DNA from 3 places in the Photobacterium sagamiensis genome. Region 3 is predicted to be linked to each of the others. Evidence: predicted binding sites of a transcription regulator. Region 3 holds the regulator's gene; each other region holds the start of a gene.
The links. The regulator CRP, encoded in region 3, controls carbon source genes, mostly activating them, when cyclic AMP is high. The targets are predictions, from matches to a motif close to TGTGANNNNNNTCACA.

Region 1: a site for CRP is predicted at 2,931-2,946, ahead of recB (exodeoxyribonuclease V subunit beta). Genes of this name have one in related genera too.
Region 2: a site for CRP is predicted at 4,920-4,935, ahead of pyrG (CTP synthase). Genes of this name have one in related genera too.

The regions. Positions count from the first base shown of each region.
Region 1 is NZ_JAKJSP010000059.1:27,035-34,956, reverse strand. Features, by position in the region: gene recC (exodeoxyribonuclease V subunit gamma) at 1-2,811, shown strand, start outside; gene recB (exodeoxyribonuclease V subunit beta) at 3,167-6,745, shown strand; gene recD (exodeoxyribonuclease V subunit alpha) at 6,738-7,922, shown strand, end outside.
Region 2 is NZ_JAKJSP010000001.1:2,816-10,737, forward strand. Features, by position in the region: gene barA (two-component sensor histidine kinase BarA) at 1-79, opposite strand, end outside; gene rlmD (23S rRNA (uracil(1939)-C(5))-methyltransferase RlmD) at 202-1,542, shown strand; gene relA (GTP diphosphokinase) at 1,576-3,804, shown strand; gene mazG (nucleoside triphosphate pyrophosphohydrolase) at 3,977-4,780, shown strand; gene pyrG (CTP synthase) at 5,019-6,656, shown strand; gene eno (phosphopyruvate hydratase) at 6,741-7,922, shown strand, end outside.
Region 3 is NZ_JAKJSP010000045.1:41,106-49,027, forward strand. Features, by position in the region: gene astA (arginine N-succinyltransferase) at 1-268, shown strand, start outside; gene astD (succinylglutamate-semialdehyde dehydrogenase) at 295-1,752, shown strand; gene L4D76_RS20400 (DUF1338 domain-containing protein) at 1,807-2,598, shown strand; gene L4D76_RS20405 (hypothetical protein) at 2,653-2,856, opposite strand; gene crp (cAMP-activated global transcriptional regulator CRP) at 3,052-3,684, opposite strand; gene L4D76_RS20415 (OsmC family protein) at 3,957-4,361, shown strand; gene L4D76_RS20420 (phosphoribulokinase) at 4,621-5,490, opposite strand; gene L4D76_RS20425 (YheU family protein) at 5,585-5,800, opposite strand; gene L4D76_RS20430 (hydrolase) at 6,037-7,014, opposite strand; gene L4D76_RS20435 (aminotransferase-like domain-containing protein) at 7,084-7,922, opposite strand, start outside.

The DNA.
Region 1 (7,922 bases), on a different contig from region 3:
CCTAAACGATTGTTTGTCTTTGGTATCTCGTCGTTACCCCCTCGCTACCTTGATGCATTAGCCGCGATGGGCGAGCATATTGATGTCCATCTGATGTTTACTAACCCTTGTCGTTATTACTGGGGCGATGTCCGTGACCGTAAATATCTGGCGCGACTTGCCGCCAAGCAGCGTTTACAAGTGAAATGGTTAGATGATCACAGTGAGCAGGGCGAGTTAGCCGAGCAGCTTAAAGGCAGCGTTGAAGACAATATACATGATGATATGCACAATGATGTTGTCGGCAACAGTCTGCTGGCTTCAATGGGCAAGCTGGGACGGGATAACCTCTATCTGTTGTCAGAGATGCAAGCCCGGGAAGTTGAAGCGTTTGTGGATATTGAAACAGATACGCTGCTGCATTCAATCCAGGCCGATATTCTTAATTTAGAGAATCGTCAAAATGACGATATTTTAGATTCCAGCGACCATAAGTTGCCCGTTGCTGCGAATGACCCTTCCCTGTCTATTCACGCTTGTCATAGCCCGATGCGGGAAGTCGAAGTGTTGCATGACAAACTGCTCGCCATGTTTGATGCTGATGAAAACCTCAAGCCACGTGATGTGATTGTGATGGTAGCCGATATCAATGCCTACGGGCCTGCAATTCAGGCGGTATTTGGTAATGCGCCCGGTAATCGTTACATTCCATTTTCCATATCTGACCGAACCGCGGAGCAGGAAAACCCGGTTCTGCTGGCTTTCCTGCGTTTGCTAACGTTACCTGAAAGTCGTTGTCACGCATCTGAATTACTGGAATTGCTCGAAGTGCCGGCGGTGATGAGCAAGTTTGGTTTTGACAGTAATAGCTTTGAGCAAGTTAAGCGCTGGATTGAAGAAGCCGGTGTACGCTGGGGATTAGATAAAGAGACAGCCTGTCAGTTTGAGTTGCCGGAGCAACATCAGAATACCTGGTTGTTTGGTATTCAGCGTATGTTGCTGGGTTATGCCATGCCTCATGATGCCGGTTTATTTGAGGGGATTTCGGCTTACGAGCAGGTACAGGGATTAGATGCCGAGCTTGCCGGTCAGTTGGCGAGCTTTATTGATAGCCTGATTTCTTACCGTGAGCAGCTGGCGCAGCCGCAATCGGTTACTGCCTGGACGGAGCGATTAAATCAGCTATTGGATGATTTCTTAGCGGTCGAACTGGAAGGTGAACTGATCCTTAAATCGATCCGTGACAGCCTACATCGCTTACATGAACAGCTTGATGATGCCGGGTATCAAACATTGATCCCCCCCGCAGTTCTGACCCAGTACCTGCAAGATAAACTATCGGGCGAGCGGGTGAGTCAGCGCTTCTTAGCGGGCCAGGTTAACTTCTGTACACTGATGCCAATGCGCTCTATTCCTTTCAAGGCGGTCTGCTTGCTGGGCATGAATGATGGCTCTTACCCGCGAAATATTGCGCCGGAAGGCTTTGATTTAATGGATGGCCGCACCAAAGCGGGTGACCGCTCTCGTCGTGATGATGACCGCTACCTGTTCCTCGAAGCGATCCAATCGGCACAGGAAACCCTTTATATCAGTTATGTGGGCCGCTCGATTCAGGATAACAGTGAAAAAGTGCCGTCGGTACTGGTCAGTGAGCTGGTGGAATATTGTCAGCAAGGTTATTGCGTGGCTGGTGATGAATCTCTCCCAGTCGATGCTTCTGCGGAGCGAATAAAAGCTCAGTTAATTCATCACCACCCGTTAGTCCCGTTCAGCCCTGATGCCTTTACGGGGGAGCAAACCAGCTATGCGGTGGAATGGTTGCCCGCGGCCTTACGCGGCGGAGAGGCAGGAAAAGATTTCCAGCTGGCAGCCCTTGATGAAGAGTCACTTGACGCGGAGCAAACCCGCGTGCTGGATCTGGCTGAACTACAGCGATTCTGGCGTTTACCTGTGCGTTATTTCTTTAATCGTCGTTTAAAAGTGTTCTTTGAACCGCCTATGGGCGTGATGGAAGACGATGAACCCTTTGTGCTTAACGGTTTAGACAGTTATTTGATGCGCGATCAATTACTGGCGTTGTTGCTTGATGCCAAACTGAATCAGCAAAATGACGATGACGTATTCAGACAATTTTCAGCAGAGCAGAAGGCGGCGGGAAATGTCCCTGTAGCGGCGTTTGGCGAGTTAGAGCTGGAAGCGACACGAATCGAGGTGATTGCACTGGCGGATTCAATTTTGCCGTTACTGGCGGGCCCGCTTGATGATCATGAAGTGGATATTGCTTTTCAAATCGAAGGGCAAGAGATTCAGTTGCAGGGCTGGCTCAAGCAGCGTTATCAAGCCGGACTGGTGCGTTATCGCAGTGGCAAAATTCGTGCGCAGGATTTATTAATCGCATGGTTCGATCACCTTTGTCTGGCGGCGGGAGGCCAGAGCCAGATCACTCACCTGATTGGCACCGATGATCATTTAACCTTACTTAAGGTTGAACCTGAGCAGGCAAATACTTACCTCAAAGAAGCGGTGAGTCTGTATTACCAGGGCTTGAATAAGCCGTTACCGTATTTTCCGAAAACGGCCCTTGCCGGTATTAATGCGTGTATTGGCCGGGACGGCAGCTGGAAAGATGATGCCGATACCTTGGAAAAATCACTCAAGAAGATGGCTGATTGCTTTAATGACGGCTATCTCTATCCGGGCGAAGGGGCCGACAATTATATTGCCCGGGTTTGGCCGCAATGGAACGAAACACTAGCGAATGAGGCGTCACAAATGGCGAGCCGAATATTACAGGCTGCCGTTTTACATAGCGAAACAGTGGAAGAATCGTAGGGGTGTAGTGTGGTCGCCAGCAAATCATTCTTATTTGTAGGGTGTTCGCTGTACGACCACAGGTCCAGAGGTAGACCAAGTTTCTGGCCGTGATACTAACCAAACTATGATCGGTAAACCGTGAGTAAACTCTCACATAAATAGAATAAAATGTTATTCCAGATACTGAAAACCCGTTACCAGCACTGGATCACGAAAGTAATGTGATCATTGTCACTAACGTATCTGGTCTCTGAATCAAACTGGGTGATGTCTGATGACTCAAGCAATAACGCAAGACTCCGAATGTAATTCGCAGTCAGACTCGGGAACACATTTGAYGCCGAAATCAGTCGGTGCAGCAACCCTGCAGCCAATGACTTTTCCACTGCATGGGGCTCGTTTGATCGAAGCCTCTGCGGGTACAGGTAAAACCTTTACGATTGCCAGCTTATATTTACGTTTGCTGCTGGGCCATGGCAGTGCAGAAACGCGACATGCCACCGAGCTGACCGTTGATAAAATTCTGGTTGTAACCTTTACCGAAGCGGCAACCGCCGAATTAAGAGATCGCATTCGAGCCCGAATCCATGATGCCCGATTAGCATTTAGCCGGGGTGTCAGTCACGATCCGGTGATCCAGCCGTTGCTTGAGGAAATTAGCGATCATCAGACGGCGGCGCAGATTTTACTGCAGGCCGAGCGTCAGATGGATGAAGCGGCGATCTATACCATTCATGGTTTCTGTCAGCGAATGCTGACCCAAAATGCCTTTGAGTCGGGCAGCCGTTTTAATAATGAATTCGTGACCGATGAAAGCCAGCTGAAAAGTTTAGTCGCGGCCGACTACTGGCGTCGTAATTTCTATCATTTGCCGCATAGCCTGGCGATTGAAGTACGAGACGTATGGTCTTCGCCGACGGCGTTACTGAAAGATATTGGTGGCAGTTTAACCGGAGCGCCAGTGAAGTTAAGCGTCGAGGCGATGACCGATTCACTGGCGGAATTGCACAATACAAACCTCGAACGTATCGAAGGTTTTAAAGCGTTATGGCGTGAACATGAAGCGGATCTGGAAGCATTGATAGCCAATTCCGGTGTGAACAAGCGCAGCTATACCAAAAAGAGTTTGCCGACCTGGTTAGAACAGGTGAGCCTGTGGGCGGCATTGCCAACCTTGGGCTATGATTTGCCGGATAAGCTTGATCGCTTCCATCAGCAGATCCTGATCGAAAAAACGGCAAAAGGTGACGCCCCTGAGCATGAGGTGTTTGTTGCTGTTGCTGATCTGCTGGATAACCCGGCCAATCTGCGCGATCCCCTAATGGCTCACGCGATAGAAGAATGCCGCGTCCTGCTTGCGAAAGCCAAAGAGCGCAAAGGCTGGTTATCGTTCGATGACTTGCTGACTCAGCTATCTGCGGCGATCGATAATGATCGTGACGATCTGCTGGTTGAGCGCATTCGCAGCCAGTATCCCGTGGCGATGATTGATGAATTCCAGGATACCGATCCCCTCCAGTACAGTATTTTCAGCAACATCTATACCACCGAAAGTGCAGAGCAGGCGCAGTGTGGTTTGTTTATGATCGGCGATCCTAAGCAGGCGATCTATGCTTTTCGCGGTGCTGATATTTTCACTTATATTCAAGCGCGTCGTCAGGTCAGTGATCATTACACCCTGGGCACTAACTGGCGCTCAACGGCTGACATGATTGCCTCGGTCAATCGGGTCTTTGAACAGCCGGATAGCCCGTTTATTTACGATCAGGACATTCAGTTCCTGTCGGTGAACCATAGCCCCAAAGCGCCGGAACGTAGCTGGTGGCTCGATAATCAGGCTCAGCATGCGCTGACCTTCTGGCATCAGGATAGCCTGGATGGCAAACCCGTTACTAAAGGCAGTTATCAGCAAGTGATGGCCGAGGCGACGGCAGCCCAGATCCAGAAAGTTCTCACCCAATCCCAGCAAGGTAGTGCCTTTTTCCAGGATAAAGGTCACAAGAAAGCCATTCAGGCGAGTGATGTTGCTGTTCTGGTCAGAACCGGCAATGAAGGCAAACTGGTACGTCAGGCCTTGGCTGAGCAGGGTATTGCCAGTGTCTATTTATCGAATCGCGATAGTGTATTTTCCACTCCTGAAGCCGCTGATATGCAGCGTTTATTGCAGGCGGTATTAACACCAGAAGATGATCGCGCATTGCGTGCGGCGTTAGCTTCCAGTCTTTTTGCGTTAACGGCAGTCGATTTAGACAAGCTCAATAGTGATGAAACCGAGTGGGAAACGGCCGTTAATGCATTTAAAGACTACCGTAAATTGTGGTTAACCCGTGGTGTAATGCCAATGCTGCGCAGTGTGATGGCTAAATCGACCATTGCTGAACGTTTGTTAGCGGAAGAGGGCGGCGAGCGGCGTCTGACTGATTTACTGCATATTGGTGAATTGCTGCAGGAAGCCAGCCAGACCTTAGACAGTGATTACGGTCTGCTACGCTGGTTAGCCGAACACATTGCCGAGCCTAACGGTAATGCAGAAGATCAGGTTTTACGTTTGGAGTCAGAGCGGAACCTGGTTCAGATCGTCACGATCCATAAATCGAAAGGGCTGGAATACGATCTGGTATTCCTGCCGTTTGTCTGTAGCTATCGCGAAGTCGATAAGAAAAGCGAAGTGAAGTATCACGATGAACAGGCAAATATCACCGTTCTTGATATTACTAAGCAAGATGATTCGATAGAAAAAGCCGATAAAGAACGTCTGGCGGAAGATCTACGCTTGATCTACGTAGCGCTAACGCGAGCGGTCTACGGTTGCTATGTTGGCATGGCACCGATCCGTAATGGCCGCAGTACCAAAGAGCCTACCGGCCTGCACCATTCTGCCATGGGGCATTTGGTGCAAAATGGTCAGGAAGGCAGTATCGCGGCTCTGGAGCTTGCCCTGGCTAAACTGGCTGAAAGCCAGTCTGCAATCACAGTGGCCGGGCCGCCAGTTTTGCCGGATAGCAAATGGCAACCGGTCGAGCAGGATGCACCGACACTGCAGCCTAGTGAATTTAACGCAAGAATTGAACGTAACTGGTGGATGACCAGTTACTCCAGCCTGGTCAAACAGGGCCATCAGGCCTATCACGACAGCAGCTTGGATCTGCCCGGTTTTGATATCGATTCTGCGGCAGAAAAAGTGCAGGACGGTGAAGAGGCGATCATTGAGCTTGAGCCTGAGTACTCCATTTATACCTTCCCCCGCGGTGCGCGTCCGGGTACGTTTTTACATACCGTATTTGAAGAAATTGACTTCACTGCACCGGTAGATAGCCCTGAAACCGTCACTATCCTGACTGAGTTACTGCTGCGGGAAAATTACGAGGCGGCTTGGCTGCCAGTGTTGCAGAAGCTGATTGAAGATGTCCTTTATTGCCCGTTGGATGGCAATGATCTTAAGTTGGTTGATAAAAATGCCACCCAGCGCTTAACGGAGATGGAGTTTTTGCTGCCGATTGAATTGCTCTCTTCCGCGATGCTGAACAAAGTGATTGCCAGGCATGATAGTGTCTCAGCCCGGGCCGGTGAGTTAGGTTTTGCTACCGTGAGCGGGATGCTGAAAGGTTTTATTGACTTAGTGTTTGAACATCAGGGCAAATACTACGTGCTGGACTGGAAATCGAATCATTTGGGCGATGATCCTAATGCCTACCGGGGGGATCAGCTGATCGGGGCCATGCGCGATCACCGCTACGATCTGCAATACCAGATTTATGCGTTGGCCTTGCAGCGTTTTCTGCGCAGCCGCATTCCTGACTATGACTATGAAACGCATTTTGGCGGGGTCTATTACCTCTTCTTACGCGGTATTGAAGCCGGCAGTGACAGCGGTATTTTTTATGCGCGTCCGACCCAATCCTTGCTGGCTGAATTAGACCTGTTAATTGATGGAGAGCAGATTGATGCTTAAGCGTTTAGAAGATCTCACCAAACAAGGTGTGCTGCGTCCGTTAGATTATCAATTTGCTAAATTTCTGGCTCAGCGTACCCCCGAGCCACATTCTTCGCTATTGGCGTTGGTGGCAGCCTTAGTGAGCCATGAGTTAGGCAAAGGGCATGTGTGTCTGATGCTCAATAAAATCGATAACCACCCACTGTTTGGCTTACCCCTCAGAGTTTCGGCGGCGTTGTTAGAGGGCTTACCGGCACCTGAACAATGGGCCGCGGAACTGAAGTCGTTGCCTGCGGTATCGGATGCGTCGGAATTCGGTGCCCGGCAGGCCACCCCATTAGTGCTCGAACAGGGGCGGTTGTACTTACATCGCTACTGGAATTTTGAAAAGCTGGTGGCAGAGAAGCTTCATCAAAGCGCGCAATCTATTGAGCCGGCCGCAATCATGCCGACCGTGTTGGATGAGTTGTTTCCGCGTACCTATACCTATTTGTATCAGGCATTGCAGCAGCTGAAGAGAGGGAGGGGCCGGCAAGCAGATTGTGCTGACAGTCGCCACAATGAAGTGTGCGATAAGCTAGATATTGTGCACGCCGAACAACTCGACTGGGCGGCCATCGATCAGGTGTTGCTGTCGGCCGGCAGAGCGGAAGAGCTGAACCCACTCGATGATCTCGTTCCGCAGAGTGCATGCCTTAACTGGCAAAAAGTCGCAGCTGCGACGGCGATCACTCGTCAGTTTTCGGTTATTTCGGGGGGGCCGGGCACGGGTAAAACCACGACAGTAGCAAAGTTATTGGCCGCGCTGGTCAAGCAGGCACAGCACACCAGCCCAGACGGTGAATTACATGTACCAAACATTAAACTGGTTGCCCCTACGGGTAAGGCCGCTGCCCGTTTAACCGAATCGATTGGTCTGGCAGTACAGTCTTTATCTGTTGAGCCGGAAGTGCGTCAGCGTATTCCGACTCAGTCCAGTACCATACATCGTTTGTTAGGCTCGGTGCCTAATCAGGTCGACTTCCGTCATCACCGGGATAATCCGCTGCACCTTGATGTACTGGTCGTTGATGAAGCCTCAATGGTGGATTTGCCTATGATGGCACGTTTGCTCGACGCCCTGCCACCGCATGCCAAACTGATTTTGCTCGGTGATCGGGATCAGCTGGCATCGGTTGAGGCGGGGGCCGTACTC
Region 2 (7,922 bases), on a different contig from region 3:
CGCTCAATAATAGGCCTATAATCAATGTCGGTGCTAATGTCAGGGTAAAGACCCTGGCACGAAGTCCATATTTGGTCATGGTTCTCTTAATTACAAGAATGCGATTCTGTGGGAGAATTGTCGTCCACCTGTGGCCTTTAGCTTAATGAAACTAGGGCTACTCGACAATCAACCAATGTCTTTTCAGTGAGTCAAAACACTATGGCACGCTTTTTTAAGCCTCAAAAACGTAAAATAACCGACACCAAGCATAAAGAAATTACAATCAGCCGATTAGATCACCTTGGCTCAGGTATTGGTCATATTAATGGTAAATCTGTCTTTGTTGATGGTTTATTGCCGGGTGAAAAAGCATTGGTTCAGTTTACTGAAGACAAAAAGCAGTATGCCCGTGCCAAAGTCATCAAGCGTCTTACCGATAGTCAGGCGCGTATTAAACCGCATTGCCCGATCTATGACCAGTGTGGTGGATGCAACTTACAACATTTATCCCATCCAGGACAGGTTGAGGCTAAGCAACAGGCGCTAACAGATCTAATGAGCAAGTTTGCCGTCACTGAGCAGCAAACATTTTCCCAGGTCGCTCCGATTGTTGGCAGTGAGCTGCATTACCGCCGCTGCTCCCGATTCAGTATTAAGCCGGGAGCGGGGAAATTGCAGTTTGGCTTTCGCAAGAAACAGAGCAAAGAGATTGTCGATGTTGAGCAATGTCCGGTGTTGGCGCAATCACTGAATGAACTTTTACCGCCATTACGCAGACTGTTAACTCAGTTGAAAGGGCAAAAGCACCTCGGGCATGTTGAACTGGTGGAAGCGGATAACGGGCGGGTGGTCTTAATTCGTCATTTAAAGCCGTTTTCTGACAAAGATATGACGTTAATTCGCCATTTCGCTCAAGAGCATAATGTTATTCTATTCTTAGCGCCGACATCGGATGACATCGAGCTTGTTCATGGTGATACGCCGTATTATGAACTGGAAGAACTTAAGCTGTATTTTTCACCAAAAGACTTTATTCAAGTTAACCGTGAAGTGAATAAAAAGATGGTTCGGCAAGCCGCCGATTGGCTGGATATTCAGCCAGATGATCGTGTACTGGATCTGTTTTGTGGGTTAGGCAATTTTAGTTTACCGCTGGCAAAACGAGCAAAAGCACTGGTTGGTGTTGAAGGTATCGAAGAAATGGTTCATCGTGCCACAGAGAATGCGATGTGCAACAAGCAGACTAATGCCGCCTTTTATCAGGCGAACCTGGATGATGATGTCACTAAGCTGCCATGGGCGCGTGAACCCTTTAATAAAATATTATTGGATCCGGCGCGTGCAGGTGCTGCGGGTGTGATGCAGCATGTAGTGAACCTTAAGCCTGAAAGGGTAGTATATGTATCATGTAATCCGGCTACGCTCGCGCGCGATAGTCAGGTATTACTGCAAAAAGGTTATCAGTTGGAACGCTTAGGAATGCTGGATATGTTTCCGCATACCGGACACCTGGAGTCAATGGCCTTGTTTAGCAAAAAGAGTCCGGCCACCCAAAAATAGTGTTTCCTTAACAGAGAAAAACAGGATTGAAAAATGGTCGCAGTTCGCGGTGCGCATTTAAAGGAAAATGATACATTTGAGCTTTCATCTTGGGTTGAGAGTTTGCAGCAAGACGCCAAGGTGTCAGGCCGCATTCAAAAAACCTATCAGCGATGTATCGATCTAACGACTGAGGAAGAGTCTGCGCCATTACTGCTATGGCGTGGCCGCGAAATGGTAGAGATCCTTGTTACCCTGAGTATGGACAGGGATACGCTGATTGCAGCGCTACTGTTCCCGCTGGTGGAAGCGGGCGTTTATGACCATGAGCAGGTCAAGGAAGATTACAACAGCACGATTTTGCAGATGGTGACTGGGGTCGAGCAAATGGCGGCAATCGGGCAGCTTAATGCGACCACTGAAGGTGCGGCGCAATCAGCGCAGGTTGATAATATCCGCCGCATGCTGTTATCGATGGTGGATGATTTCCGCTGCGTGGTGATCAAGCTGGCTGAGCGTATCTGTAACCTGCGTGAAGTAAAAGACGAGCCTGATGAGGTGCGTCGTGCAGCTGCACGTGAGTGTGCCAATATCTACTCGCCACTGGCTAACCGTCTGGGTATTGGTCAGCTTAAGTGGGAAATCGAAGATTACGCTTTCCGCTATCAGCATCCTGACACCTACAAGCAGATTGCCAAACAACTCTCTGAGCGCCGTATCGATCGCGAGCAATATATCGACTCTTTTGTCTCAGATCTTTCCGAATCAATGCAAGCTTACAACATTAAGGCTGAAGTGCATGGCCGCCCGAAGCACATCTACAGCATCTGGCGTAAAATGCAGAAGAAGAATCTGGCCTTCGATGAGCTGTTTGACGTACGTGCCGTGCGTATCATTGCAGATCAGCTCCAAGACTGTTATGCCGCATTAGGCGTGGTGCACACCAAGTATCGCCATCTGCCGAAAGAATTCGACGACTATGTCGCCAATCCGAAACCCAATGGCTATCAGTCGATTCATACCGTGGTACTGGGGCCTGAAGGCAAGACAATTGAAATTCAGATCCGTACCAAGCAAATGCATGAAGAGTCTGAACTCGGGGTTGCCGCGCACTGGAAATATAAAGAAGGCTCGTCTGGCGTTGCAAAATCATCCTATGACGAGAAGATTAACTGGCTACGTAAATTACTGGTGTGGCAGGAAGAAATGTCAGATTCCGGCGAAATGCTGGAAGAGTTACGCAGCCAGGTCTTTGATGACCGCGTTTATGCGTTTACGCCTAAAGGGGATGTGGTTGATTTGCCGCTTAATGCGACACCACTCGATTTCGCCTACCACATTCACTCGGAGGTCGGCCACCGTTGCATTGGTGCCAAGGTCGAAGGCCGGATTGTACCTTTCACCTATCACTTGCAAATGGGTGAGCAGGTCGAAATTATCACTCAGAAAGAGCCTAACCCGTCTCGTGATTGGTTGAACCCCAACCTTGGTTTTGTTACTTCAAGCCGTGCCCGCGCCAAAGTACATGCCTGGTTCCGCAAGCAAGATCGTGATAAGAATATGATTGCCGGGCGTGAAATGCTTGAAGTTGAACTGAACAAGGTCGGCGCAACATTAAAAGACGCTGAGGCATACGCATTAAAGCGCTTCAATGCTAAATCACTCGATGAGTTGTTTGCTGGTGTCGGCAGTGGCGATCTGCGTATTAATCAGGTTATTAACCATATCAACACCATGGTTAATAAGCCAACCGCAGAAGAAGAAGATCAGCAGCTGTTAGACAAACTGACAGAGGCGGGAACGAAAACCAGCACCAGTGCGAAAAAACCGCAACGTGATGCTGTTGTGGTTGAAGGGGTGGATAACCTGATGACCCACCTGGCTCGCTGTTGCCAGCCGATCCCGGGCGATGAAATCGTTGGTTTTGTTACCCAGGGCCGAGGTATTTCGGTGCACCGTAATGACTGTGAACAGCTGGAAGAACTTCGCCACCATATACCAGAGCGTATTATCCATACCGTATGGGGCGGGGGATTTGTCGGTAACTATAATATCACCGTGCGGGTGACCGCTTCTGAGCGCAATGGTTTGATCAAAGATCTGACCAATACCTTTGCCAATGAAAAAGCCAAAGTGGCCGGAGTGAAGAGCCGGATCGACTATAAGAAACAGATGTCGGTCATGGACTTTGATTTAGAGCTGACCGATCTTGACGTGTTGAGCAAGGTTCTGAAGCGGATCGAGCAGGTGAAAGATGTCGCTGAGGCTAAACGGCTGTATTAACGAGAACCTAGAACCTAGAATCTAGAAACTAGAAACTAGAAACGGGAAGCCATTGTGCTTCCCGTTTTTGTTTCTGGTAATCTGAGGCGAATAGGGTCTGTTTATCTTCCAACATAATTGCTGCTGGAAGATAAACAGACCCTAACCTAACCAATATTGATAGCGACGAATTATGAGTGATAACAAGCCGGCACCACTGGAAACCTTATTAGAAATCATGAAAACTTTGCGTGATCCAAACCAAGGATGCCCCTGGGATCTTAAACAGACCTTTGCTTCGATTGTGCCGCATACCATTGAAGAAGCTTATGAAGTCGCTGACGCGATTGAACAGCAAGACTGGAATGATGTGCGCGAAGAGCTGGGGGATTTATTGTTCCAGATTATTTTTTACAGCCAGATGGGTAAAGAGCAAGGGTTGTTTGATTTTAATGATGTGGTCAATGGCCTAAATGAAAAGCTGACCCGCCGTCATCCCCATGTGTTTGGTGAGACTGATTTTGCTGATGATGCGGCGATCAACGCTAACTGGGAAGCGGAAAAAGCCAAGGAGCGTGATGCGAAAGGCCAGGATAGCAGCGTACTAGCCAATATTCCGCTGGCACTGCCGGCGCTGAGTCGTGCTGATAAAATTCAGAAGCGTTGCGCAAAGCACGGTTTTGACTGGGATTCTGTGGGGCCGGTCGTTGATAAAGTGAAGGAAGAGCTTGATGAAGTGATGGATGAAGTCATTCAGGTGTCGGTTGATCACAATAAGGTTGAAGAAGAAATGGGGGATTTACTGTTTTCGGTGGTGAATTTGAGCCGTCATTTGCAGGTCAAACCCGAACAGGCACTGCAGCGAGCCAATAAAAAATTCGAGCGACGCTTTCGCGAAGTTGAAAAAAGTGTGCTAGAACAAGGAAAGCGCTTTGATGAATGTTCTCTGGAAATGCTTGATGCCGAGTGGGATAAAGTCAAGAAACGAGAGCGATAATGCACTGAAAATAGGTGCAACAGGCATGATCTTGACGTTTTATCATGGTTTTGGTGATGTGATTCAATGGGTTCACTTTTAAGCGATAAGCTTGTGCAATCGGTATAATTGATTTGAAACAAAAAAAAACGATGAATGCTGTGATAGTTTTCACGTTGTGGAATAAAATGTGTCTGGTATACTAATTTCCCGTCCAGATAGTTTTTAAATCCTCTATAACCAATCTTCCAGGTCAAACATGACAACGAATTACATTTTTGTTACGGGCGGGGTCGTATCCTCACTAGGTAAAGGTATTGCTGCAGCATCTCTGGCAGCTATTCTAGAAGCGCGTGGTCTTAAAGTGACCATGATGAAGCTAGACCCTTACATCAACGTTGATCCAGGCACAATGAGCCCGATCCAACACGGCGAAGTATTCGTTACGGAAGACGGTGCAGAGACCGATCTCGATTTAGGTCACTACGAGCGTTTCATTCGCACTAAAATGACCAAGCGTAATAACTTTACGGCTGGTCGTGTTTACGAAGAAGTGCTGCGTAAAGAGCGTCGCGGTGACTACCTTGGCGCAACCATTCAGGTGATCCCACACATCACGAACGAGATCAAAGATCGTGTGATTGCTGGCGCCGAAGGCCATGACATCGCTATCGTTGAAGTGGGCGGTACTGTTGGTGATATCGAATCTCTACCATTCATGGAAGCGATTCGTCAGCTCGCTGTACAGCAAGGTCGTGAACATACTATGTTCATGCACCTGACTTTGGTTCCTTACCTGGCTGCTGCTGGTGAAGTGAAAACTAAGCCGACTCAGCACTCAGTAAAAGAGCTGCTTTCTATCGGTATTCAGCCAGATATTTTAATCTGTCGTTCAGACCGTGTCATTCCGGCTAATGAGCGCGCTAAGATCGCACTGTTCTGTAACGTGCCGGAAAAAGCTGTAATTTCGATGAAAGACGTAGATTCAATCTACAAAATCCCTCAGCTAATCAAAGCACAAGGTCTTGATGATCTGGTATGTAAACGCTTTGGTATTACAGCCCCTGAAGCTGATTTGGCTGAGTGGGAACAGGTGATCTACGAAGAAGCGAACCCAACTGATGAAGTAACAATCGGTATGGTAGGTAAGTACATCGAACTGCCTGACGCTTACAAATCGGTTAACGAAGCACTGAAACACGCTGGCCTTAAAAACCGTCTGTCTGTGAAAATCAAGTATGTTGATTCACAAGACGTTGAATCTAGAGGCACAGAAGTGCTTGAAGGTCTGGATGCCATTCTGGTTCCTGGTGGCTTCGGTAGTCGTGGTGTTGAAGGTAAGATCCTCACAGCACAATATGCTCGTGAAAACAAAATTCCTTATCTGGGCATTTGCCTGGGTATGCAGGTAGCACTGATTGAATTCGCACGTAATGTTGCGGGTCTTAAAGATGCACACTCTACTGAATTTAACGCTGAAACTAAGAACCCGGTTGTTGGTCTAATCACCGAGTGGGTTGATAGCGAAGGTCAGGTAGAGAAGCGTACTGAGACATCTGATTTAGGCGGCACAATGCGCCTTGGTTCTCAGCTATGCCACCTGAAAAATGGTTCTAAAGTGCGTGAGCTTTACGGTAATGCGACGATTCATGAGCGTCACCGTCACCGCTATGAAGTGAATAACAATTTGCTTCCAAAACTAGAAAAAGCTGGATTGAAAATTTCTGGTCTGTCAGCAGACAAGAAATTAGTGGAAATTATTGAATTGCCTAACCACCCATGGTTTGTGGCTGCTCAATTCCACCCTGAGTTCACCTCAACTCCTCGCGATGGTCACCCTCTATTTGAAGGTTTCGTGAAGGCAGCAGGACAAAACCTGCGTGGTGAGCTTAAATAAGTAAGGATTACGGATAGCTGTAGAAATAAACCCCTACAGCTATTTTTTAGCTTTTAAATTGAAGATAAAGCAAGAGGAAACACAATGTCTAAGATCGTTAAAGTTCTAGGTCGTGAAATCATCGATTCACGTGGTAACCCAACAGTAGAAGCTGAAGTTCACCTAGAAGGCGGTTTCGTAGGTATGGCTGCTGCTCCATCTGGCGCATCAACTGGTTCTCGTGAAGCTCTTGAACTACGTGACGGCGACAAGTCTCGCTTCCTAGGTAAAGGCGTTCTTAAAGCTATCGAAGCTGTGAACGGTGCTATCGCTGAAGCTCTACTTGGTAAAGATGCAAAAGACCAAGCTGCTATTGATCAGGTAATGATCGACCTAGACGGTACTGAAAACAAGTCTAAGTTTGGTGCTAACGCAATCCTAGCTGTTTCTCTAGCAAACGCTAAAGCAGCTGCTGCAGCTAAAGGCATGCCTTTATACGAGCACATTGCAGAACTAAACGGTACTGCTGGTCAGTTCTCTATGCCTCTACCAATGATGAACATCATCAACGGTGGCGAGCACGCTGATAACAACGTTGATATCCAAGAGTTCATGATTCAGCCAGTTGGCGCGAAAACGCTTAAAGAAGCACTACGTATCGGCGCTGAAGTATTCCACAACCTTGCTAAAGTACTTAAGTCTAAAGGCCTAAGCACTGCAGTTGGTGATGAAGGTGGTTTCGCTCCTAACCTAGAATCTAACGCTGCTGCACTAGCTGCAATCAAAGAAGCTGTTGAAGCTGCAGGTTACGTGCTAGGTAAAGACGTTACTCTAGCAATGGACTGTGCTGCATCTGAGTTCTACGACAAAGAAGCTGGCAACTACAACATGAAAGGCGAAGGCAAAATCTTCACTTCTGAAGAGTTTAACTTCTACCTACAAGACCTTGCTAACCAATACCCAATCGTATCTATCGAAGACGGTCTTGACGAATCAGATTGGGATGGCTTCAAGCACCAGACTGAACTTCTAGGCGACAAGCTTCAAATCGTTGGTGACGATCTATTCGTTACAAACACGAAGATCCTTGCTGAAGGTATCGAGAAAGGCGTTGCTAACTCTATCCTTATCAAGTTCAACCAAATCGGTTCTCTTACAGAGACTCTAGCTGCAATCAAGATGGCTAAAGATGCTGGTTACACAGCTGTAATCTCTCACCGTTCTGGCGAGACTGAAGATGCAACTATCGCTGATCTAGCGGTAGGTACAGCTGCAGGTCAAATCAAG
Region 3 (7,922 bases):
TGTCGATATTTTTGATGCTGGCCCGACGGTTGAGTGTGATGTGCGCAACATTGAATCGGTACGCCATTCGAAGCGTTGCACTGTCGAAATCGACGAACACAACGGTTCGCATGACTATTTGGTGAGTAATACTTCCTTTGCGAACTTCCGGGCAGCTGTCGGCAAGGTCGCGGTCGATGGTGAACGTAATGTAGCGCTGATCACGCCGGAAATGGCGGCAGCATTACAGGTTAAGAATGGCGATTCGGTACGGTTGATCGCCCAGTAAACAACGGGCAGAGAAAGGAGAACATCATGACTCAATGGATTGCTGGAAACTGGTTGGCGGGGCAGGGTGAACAGATGCAGTCACTGAACCCTTTTAGTGGCGAAGTGATTTGGCAAGGGCTGGCTGCTACCCAGGAACAAGTTGAACAGGCCGTGACCAGTGCCCGTGAAGCCCTGGTGGACTGGCGCAAAACAGATCTAGCCGAGCGCCAGGCTATTGTGGAAAAATTTGCTGAACTGGTGAAAGAACACAGTGAGCATATTGCCCGTACTATTGCTGAAGAGACCGGTAAGCCGTTGTGGGAAACCCGAACGGAAGCCGGTGCAATGGTCGGTAAAATAGCTATTTCACTGCGCGCTTACCATGAGCGAACCGGTGAAAGGCAAAAAGATATCGCAGGTACTGCGGCAGTCTTGCGCCACCGCCCGCTGGGCGTCATGGCGGTATTTGGCCCATATAACTTCCCCGGCCATTTACCCAACGGTCATATTGTGCCGGCCCTGCTATCTGGCAATACCGTGGTCTTTAAGCCTTCAGATCTGACACCAAAAGTGGCAGAAGAAACCATGAAGCTGTGGCAACAAGCTGGCTTACCTGAAGGTGTGTTGAATATGGTTCAGGGTGCGCGTCCGACAGGTGAAGCACTTGCGAGCTCGAAAGGGATTGATGGTTTGCTGTTTACCGGTAGTGCCAATACCGGCCACATCCTGCACCGTCAGTTTGCCGGACAGCCAGGCAAGATGCTGGCGCTGGAGATGGGTGGCAATAACCCGATGGTGATCTCGAAAGCCTATGGCGAGCTTGATGCGACGGTCTACACTATTATTCAGTCAGCCTTTATCAGTGCAGGCCAGCGCTGTACGTGTGCTCGCCGCCTGTATTTACCGCAGGGGCCGGAAGGTGACGCGATTCTGAACCGTCTGGTTAAAGCGACAGGTCAGCTAAAAATTGATGGGCCATTTGCTGAACCGCAACCGTTTATGGGGCCGCAAATTTCTGAACGCGCGGCTGACGGCATCATTGCCGCGCAAGCAAATCTGGTGAGTTTAGGCGCAGAGCTATTACTTGAAGCGAAACGTGGCCAGGGGGCGGTAGTCACGCCTGCTATTATTGAAGTGAGCCAAGTTGCTGAGCTGCCAGATGAAGAATACTTTGGCCCATTGCTTCAGGTTGTCCGTTATCAGGATCTGCCTCAGGCCGTCGCGATGGCGAATGATACTCGCTATGGTTTGTCAGCTGGCCTGATTTCTACCGATGATGCGGAATGGCAATATTTTATTGATCATATCCGTGCCGGTATTGTGAACCGCAACCGTCAGTTGACTGGAGCCAGCGGTGATGCCCCGTTTGGCGGGCCTGGAGCATCAGGCAACTTACGCCCAAGCGCTTATTATGCCGCAGACTATTGTGCTTACCCTATGGCATCGATGGAAGGTGAACAAACTGAGCTGCCAGCCCAGCTGTCACCTGGGGTGCAGTTGTAAGCACCGGTATACGTCGACTACGGCAATCATTATCAGCAAGGGGAAATATTCATCATGGAAAGAGTGGAGCAATTATTTAATGCCCTGTGGCAAGACTATATACAACGTCTTTGTCCGTCTGCGGCTCAGGTTCATGCACTGTTAACCGAAGATGAACCCTTGCTCAATGATCACATCGCACTGCGTACCTTCAATTTACCGAAAGTGGGGCTGGATAAGCTGGCAGCCCCATTTATTGCAATTGGCTATAAGCCATGTGGTAGGTATCATTTTGAAGCAAAAAAGCTGTATGCAGAGCATTTTGAGCATCCGAACCCGTTAGCACCGAAAGTATTTATCAGTGAACTGATGGTGGGGCAGTGTTCTTCGCTGTTACAGGAAACGGTACGCGAACTGGTTGATCAGGTGCCGGAGCAGGCAATTCATGAACCTGAGTTTGTTTGCTGTGGACGTTTGTGGGATATCGATTCGGCGACGTATGAGATGTTATCGGCAGAAAGCGAGTATGCCGGCTGGGTTGCTGCGCATGGCTTTGGGGCCAATCATTTTACCGTCAGTATTAATCAGCTGGAGCAGTTCACTGAGATCCATGAAGTGAACCATCTGCTGCGTCACAATGGTTTTGCGATTAATGAGTCTGGCGGTGAGGTGAAAGGGAGTCCAGAGGTGATGCTGGAGCAGTCTGCCACTATGGCTGACAAGGTGGCGGTGGGCTTTCTTGATGGTGAGAAAATAATCCCTGGCGGCTTCTACGAGTTTGCTAAGCGCTATCCTCAGACGGATGGTGAACTGTACCGTGGGTTTGTTGAAGCGTCGGCGGATAAGATCTTCGAAAGTACGAGTTAGTAAGAGTAGGAAACAGTGATAAAACAGCGGCCTTGGCCGCTGTTTTCGTTTCAATTATTGGTTTGCTTGGTGGCAATCTAAAGTAGGGCTCCATAGCTCATTACCATGCACGGTGCGTTGACGCTGGCTGAACAGGGTTTGTTGCTCAAGGTAATGACGAGGATCGCTAAAACCAGTCATTTCAATGGTCGCGGGTAAGGCTGCAATGACAGCCGTAGCGGGAACCAGGGTATGTGGAGAAAAGCGTTCGATATCCATATCAAGACCTCTCATAAATATTAGATATGCATAATGTAGCATTGGTATTGCTGTTGGCAAGTGAATAAACAGTGACGGTTACGGCAGAATATACGTTTTGAGATCTTTTTATGCTTTTTGGTGATAGTGATATGTTTCGCAGTTACAAAAAAAGCCGCATTAAGCGGCTTTTTATTAATCGAAGTCGTTGGTCGGTTAGCGAGTACCGTAAACCACGATAGTTTTGCCGTGGGCAGAAATCAGATTCTGCTCTTCCAGCATCTTAAGGATACGACCTACCGTCTCACGCGAACAGCCCACAATCTGACCGATTTCCTGACGGGTGATCTTAATTTGCATACCGTCTGGGTGAGTCATTGCATCAGGTTGTTTTGCAAGGTTTAGCAATGTCTGTGCAATACGGCCTGTTACATCAAGGAATGCAAGATCGCCTACTTTCTGGCTAGTGATTTGCAAACGGTTGGCCATCTGTGCAGAAAGACGCATCAGAATATCAGGGTTGACCTGAATAAGCTGACGGAATTTTTTGAAAGAAATTTCTGCCACTTCACAAGGACTCTTGGCACGTACCCATGCAGTACGTTCCTGCTCTTCTTCAAATAAGCCTAGCTCACCGATGAAGTCACCTTGGTTAAGGTAAGACAGGATCATTTCTTTGCCTTCTTCATCCTTGATCAATACGGCAACAGAACCTTTCACAATGTAGTAGAGAGTTTCTGCTTTCTCTCCCGCATGGATCAAAGTACTCTTTGACGGATATTTGTGAATGTGGCAATGGGAAAGAAACCACTCTAGAGTTGGATCTGTTTGAGGTTTACCTGGAACCATATTACTAACTTCCTCTGCGTTTGTTGCCCAACAACGACATCCATATAATTCAAGGCTGGGCCTAACAATAGAATTGTTCGCTGATTAGGATATTCATTCAGCCGCTAGGCTGCAAGTTCACTTGAATATTTACTTGAGAGTTTATCTTTTTTCCGCGTCTTTTTCTTGATATTGATCTACCTGAAATGGCCATTTGGTACTCATAAGTGTGCACATGATCACACAGTTGTTAGTTAATGCAGAATTACCCTGTTTGAAGTAAGGAGAAAGCAATGCAATCACGAGTGAAATGGGTAGAAGGAATGACCTTTCTGGGACAGTCAGATTCTGGTCACAGTGTCGTCATGGATGGCAATGGGGGCGAAAAAGCACCAAGTCCGATGGAAATGGTATTGATGGCTGCTGGTGGCTGTAGCTCAGTTGATGTTGTCGACGGTTTGCAATCAGCTGGCCAGAACATTGCCGGCTGTGAGGCGCAGATTTCTTCTGTTCGCCGTGAACAGTCACCGCGTATTTTTACCTCGGCTAACCTGCATTTTGTGGTCACAGGCCATGATCTGGATGAGGCTCGGGTTGCCAGTGTTGTTGCAGATTCACTGCAGAAATATTGCTCAGTATGCCTGATGCTGGGCGAAGGGGTCGAAATGACCCATTCGTATGAGATAGTTAAAGCCTAGGTTTCGCGTGACGAGAGCCGGGTATCGAGAAAAGCGGTGCTATGGCCCTGAGGACCTAAGGATAAACAGTTTCGAGTAATTAGGTTCGAGTTTCGAGAAAGAGCCACAGCTTGACCCCCAACTATGGCTCGGAGAGCCTGCTTACAGGACCACAGGACCACAGGACCACAGGACCACCGTAGGTATTAAGACCCTAATATAGTGTCGGGTAACGAGAAGCACGCATCTCGTTACTCGCCACTCACCTCTCGCGTCGGGTTTATCCTATCTTTCCGGTTTCGACTAACTTCTGGATCAGCGGTCGCATGATCAGCTCCATCGCAAAGCTCATTTTTCCGCCCGGTACCACCAGGGTGTTATGGCGAGACATAAACGAGCCCTGGATCATTGATAGCAGATACGGAAAATCGACATTTTTAATTCCGCGGAAGCGGATAACCACAAAGCTTTCATCCAGACTCGGAATGCCTTTGGCACTGAATGGGTTGGATGTATCGACGGTCGGCACCCGTTGGAAGTTGATATGGGTGCGCGAAAATTGCGGCGTAATATAATTGAGGTAATCGTCCATCGAGCGGACGATAGACTCCATGACCGCTTCCCGGGAGTGGCCGCGATCACGCGTGTCGCGGACGATCTTCTGTATCCATTCCAGGTTCACAATCGGCACCATACCAATCAGCAAATCGACGTGTTGTGCGGCATTGATCTCACCATCAACAACACCGCCATGTAACCCTTCGTAAAAGAGCACATCCGTATTTTCAGGTAGTTCCTGCCATGGCGTGAATGAACCCGGCATCTGGTTATAGGGGACCGCTTCGTCAAAAGTATGCAGGTAGCGGCGGAATTGACCACTGCCATCGTCACCATATTGGCGGAAAAAAGTTTCCAGTTGGGCAAAGTCGTTAGCTTGCGGACCAAAATAGCTGACATGGCGGCCTTGCTCTTTGGCTTTACGAATTTCAACATCCATTTCCGGTCGGGTAAAGCGATGGAAGCTATCCCCCTCCAGCCAGGCGGCATTGAAGTTCATCATATTGAACATTTTGCGAAATGCTTCTGAAGTGGTGGAGGTGCCGGCACCAGAAGACCCTGTTACTGCAATAATCGGATGTTTTGCAGACATGACATACCCTGTCGTTAATGTTAACGATGAAAGTTATTAACAGGGTGTTGCGCCAGGGTCAAGGATAAGTTGGTTTTTGATCGGGAGATATCCGTTAATTGAGATCTCTGCGGAGTTTAATATCAACAGATTTATGCAGTTCAGAAAATACGATCACTGCATCACCTGATTCAAGCTGCTTTCGGACATATTGTACCTTGTGTTCCATGTTGAGTTCGGTCTCACCATAGTCAGTACCTTCGCGCAGCACAAAGTGTTCAATCAGATTGTCTAGGGTGTCAGAGTCGATATCTTGCCAGGGAATAATCATAGTTACTGTATCTGTTTTCTAGTGGGGTGCTGATTATATTGTTAATTTCATAGATTGTAGAGCGGTACTATGGCCCTGAGGCCCTATGGATAAACAGTTTCGAGTAACTAGGTTCGAGTTTCGAGAAAGAGCCACAGCTTGACTCCCAACTATGGCTCGGAGAGCCTGCTTGCAGGACCACAGGACCACAGGACCACAGGACCACAGGACCACAGGACCACACTTGTGACTCGAATCTAGTCTCTAGGATCTGGCAACTTCTTAAACCATTCCGGTACCGTCTTTTCCAACCAGAAATCAGGATTGCGCCAGGATCCGGAGACAAATCCGACATGACCGCCATTCGCCGTTAAGTGATAATCAATATTTGCAGGCAATGGTTGCAGGGGAATCACTCGTTGCGTCATGAAAGGGTCGTCTTTCGCATGAATGATCCGCAATGGAATTTTGACCTGATGGAGCTTACTGAGTCCGCTACATTGTTGGTAGTAGTCGGCGGCATCTTTAAAACCATGCAGGGGAGCGGTAACCTGATCGTCAAACTGCCACAATGACTGAATGTGCTGTACTTGCTCTGATGCCACGGGCATTGCATCAGGCAAGGCAGTAATTTTCTTGGCTAAGGTGTTTTTCAGTGAATTAAGCAGGTACTGTTGATAGATCCTGGAAAACCCTTGTTGGATTCGCACTGAGCAAGCTTCTAAATCCAACGGTGGTGAAATCACCTGCGCAGCGGTTAATCCAGACTCATCCCCGGTTTCCGCCAAGTAGTTAACCAGCATGTTACCGCCGAGCGAGACCCCGACAGCATACAAGGGTGCATCGGGAAATTGCTGTTTCAGCCAGTCAATAAAGAATCTGGCATCACTGGTTTCTCCCGAGTGGTAACCGCGGGCCTGACGGTTGATCTCTCCACTGCAACCGCGAAAATGCATCATTACCCCAAGCCAGCCTTGTTCTCTGGCGGCATGGAGCAAGCCATTGGCATAGGGGCTGTTAAAACTGCCTTCTAAGCCGTGGAACAGAATCATTAGCGGTTTATCACGTGGATGCTCAGCGGGAGCTGCTGTCCAGGCCAGATCGAGGAAATCGCCGTCAGGCGTCTCAATGCGCTGAATCACCGGCGTGAACAGAGGCTTGCGGCGGATAAACCGCGGGAGCAGGGTTTGTAAATGGGCGTTGCGCAGCCCGTTCGCTGGCTTAAAAGGCATCATGGTTCCACTCATGTTTGAAGTGATATTTTCAACTTATGCTTGTTACTTTAGTCCGGCACTACACAGGCATTATAGGGGAAAATCATTTATCGGATCTTTCTCTAACAATTCAGCAAGTATTCGCAAGCCTTGTTCCAGTTTATGGTGACTGAACGGGGCGCTGACGGCTAAACGTACTGCCGGAGGTATGGTGCTCCCCGGCGGGGCAAACAATTCGGCGGATTTCACCACGACGCCCAGATCTTCAGCCGCCTTAACAAAGTCGCTCAGTAACCAATAGTCTGGCAGTGTCAGCCAGACATGGAAGCTGTCATTGCGATGTTGAATATTGAAGTTACCCAAATACTGCGATACCAGCTGCTGGCGCTGATAAATATCACCACGGATCTGACTCAGTATTCGGTCAGCATCGCCGTTAGTGATGAGCTCGCAAGCCAGGCCAGTCAATAACGGGCTGATCATCAGGCTATGATTATGCAGGGCAGCATTAAGGCGCTTTTGCAACCTTGTCGGCACCTGGATGTAACCTAACCTAAGCCCCGGAGCCAGACATTTCGACAGACCGCCAATATGGATCACCTGCTCAGGATCCAGGTTCACCATTGGCGTCGGGCGTTGTTCCGGCAGTAAGCCGTTGACATCATCTTCAATAAATAACACCTGATACTGGCGGCAAACTGCCAGCACTTCCTTGCGTCGTTGCTCGCCCATTGTCACCGTGGTCGGGTTCTGCAGGGTGGGGGTGCTGTAGATCATGCGTGGCTGATATTGACGGCAGGCCGCTTCCAGGCTGGCCGGAAGAATCCCTTCCTGATCCATTTCAACAGGTTTGACCGATATTTGCTGCTGACGGGCCAGACTGAGAAAACCGGGATAGGAGACCTGCTCAACCAGTACAGTATCACCGC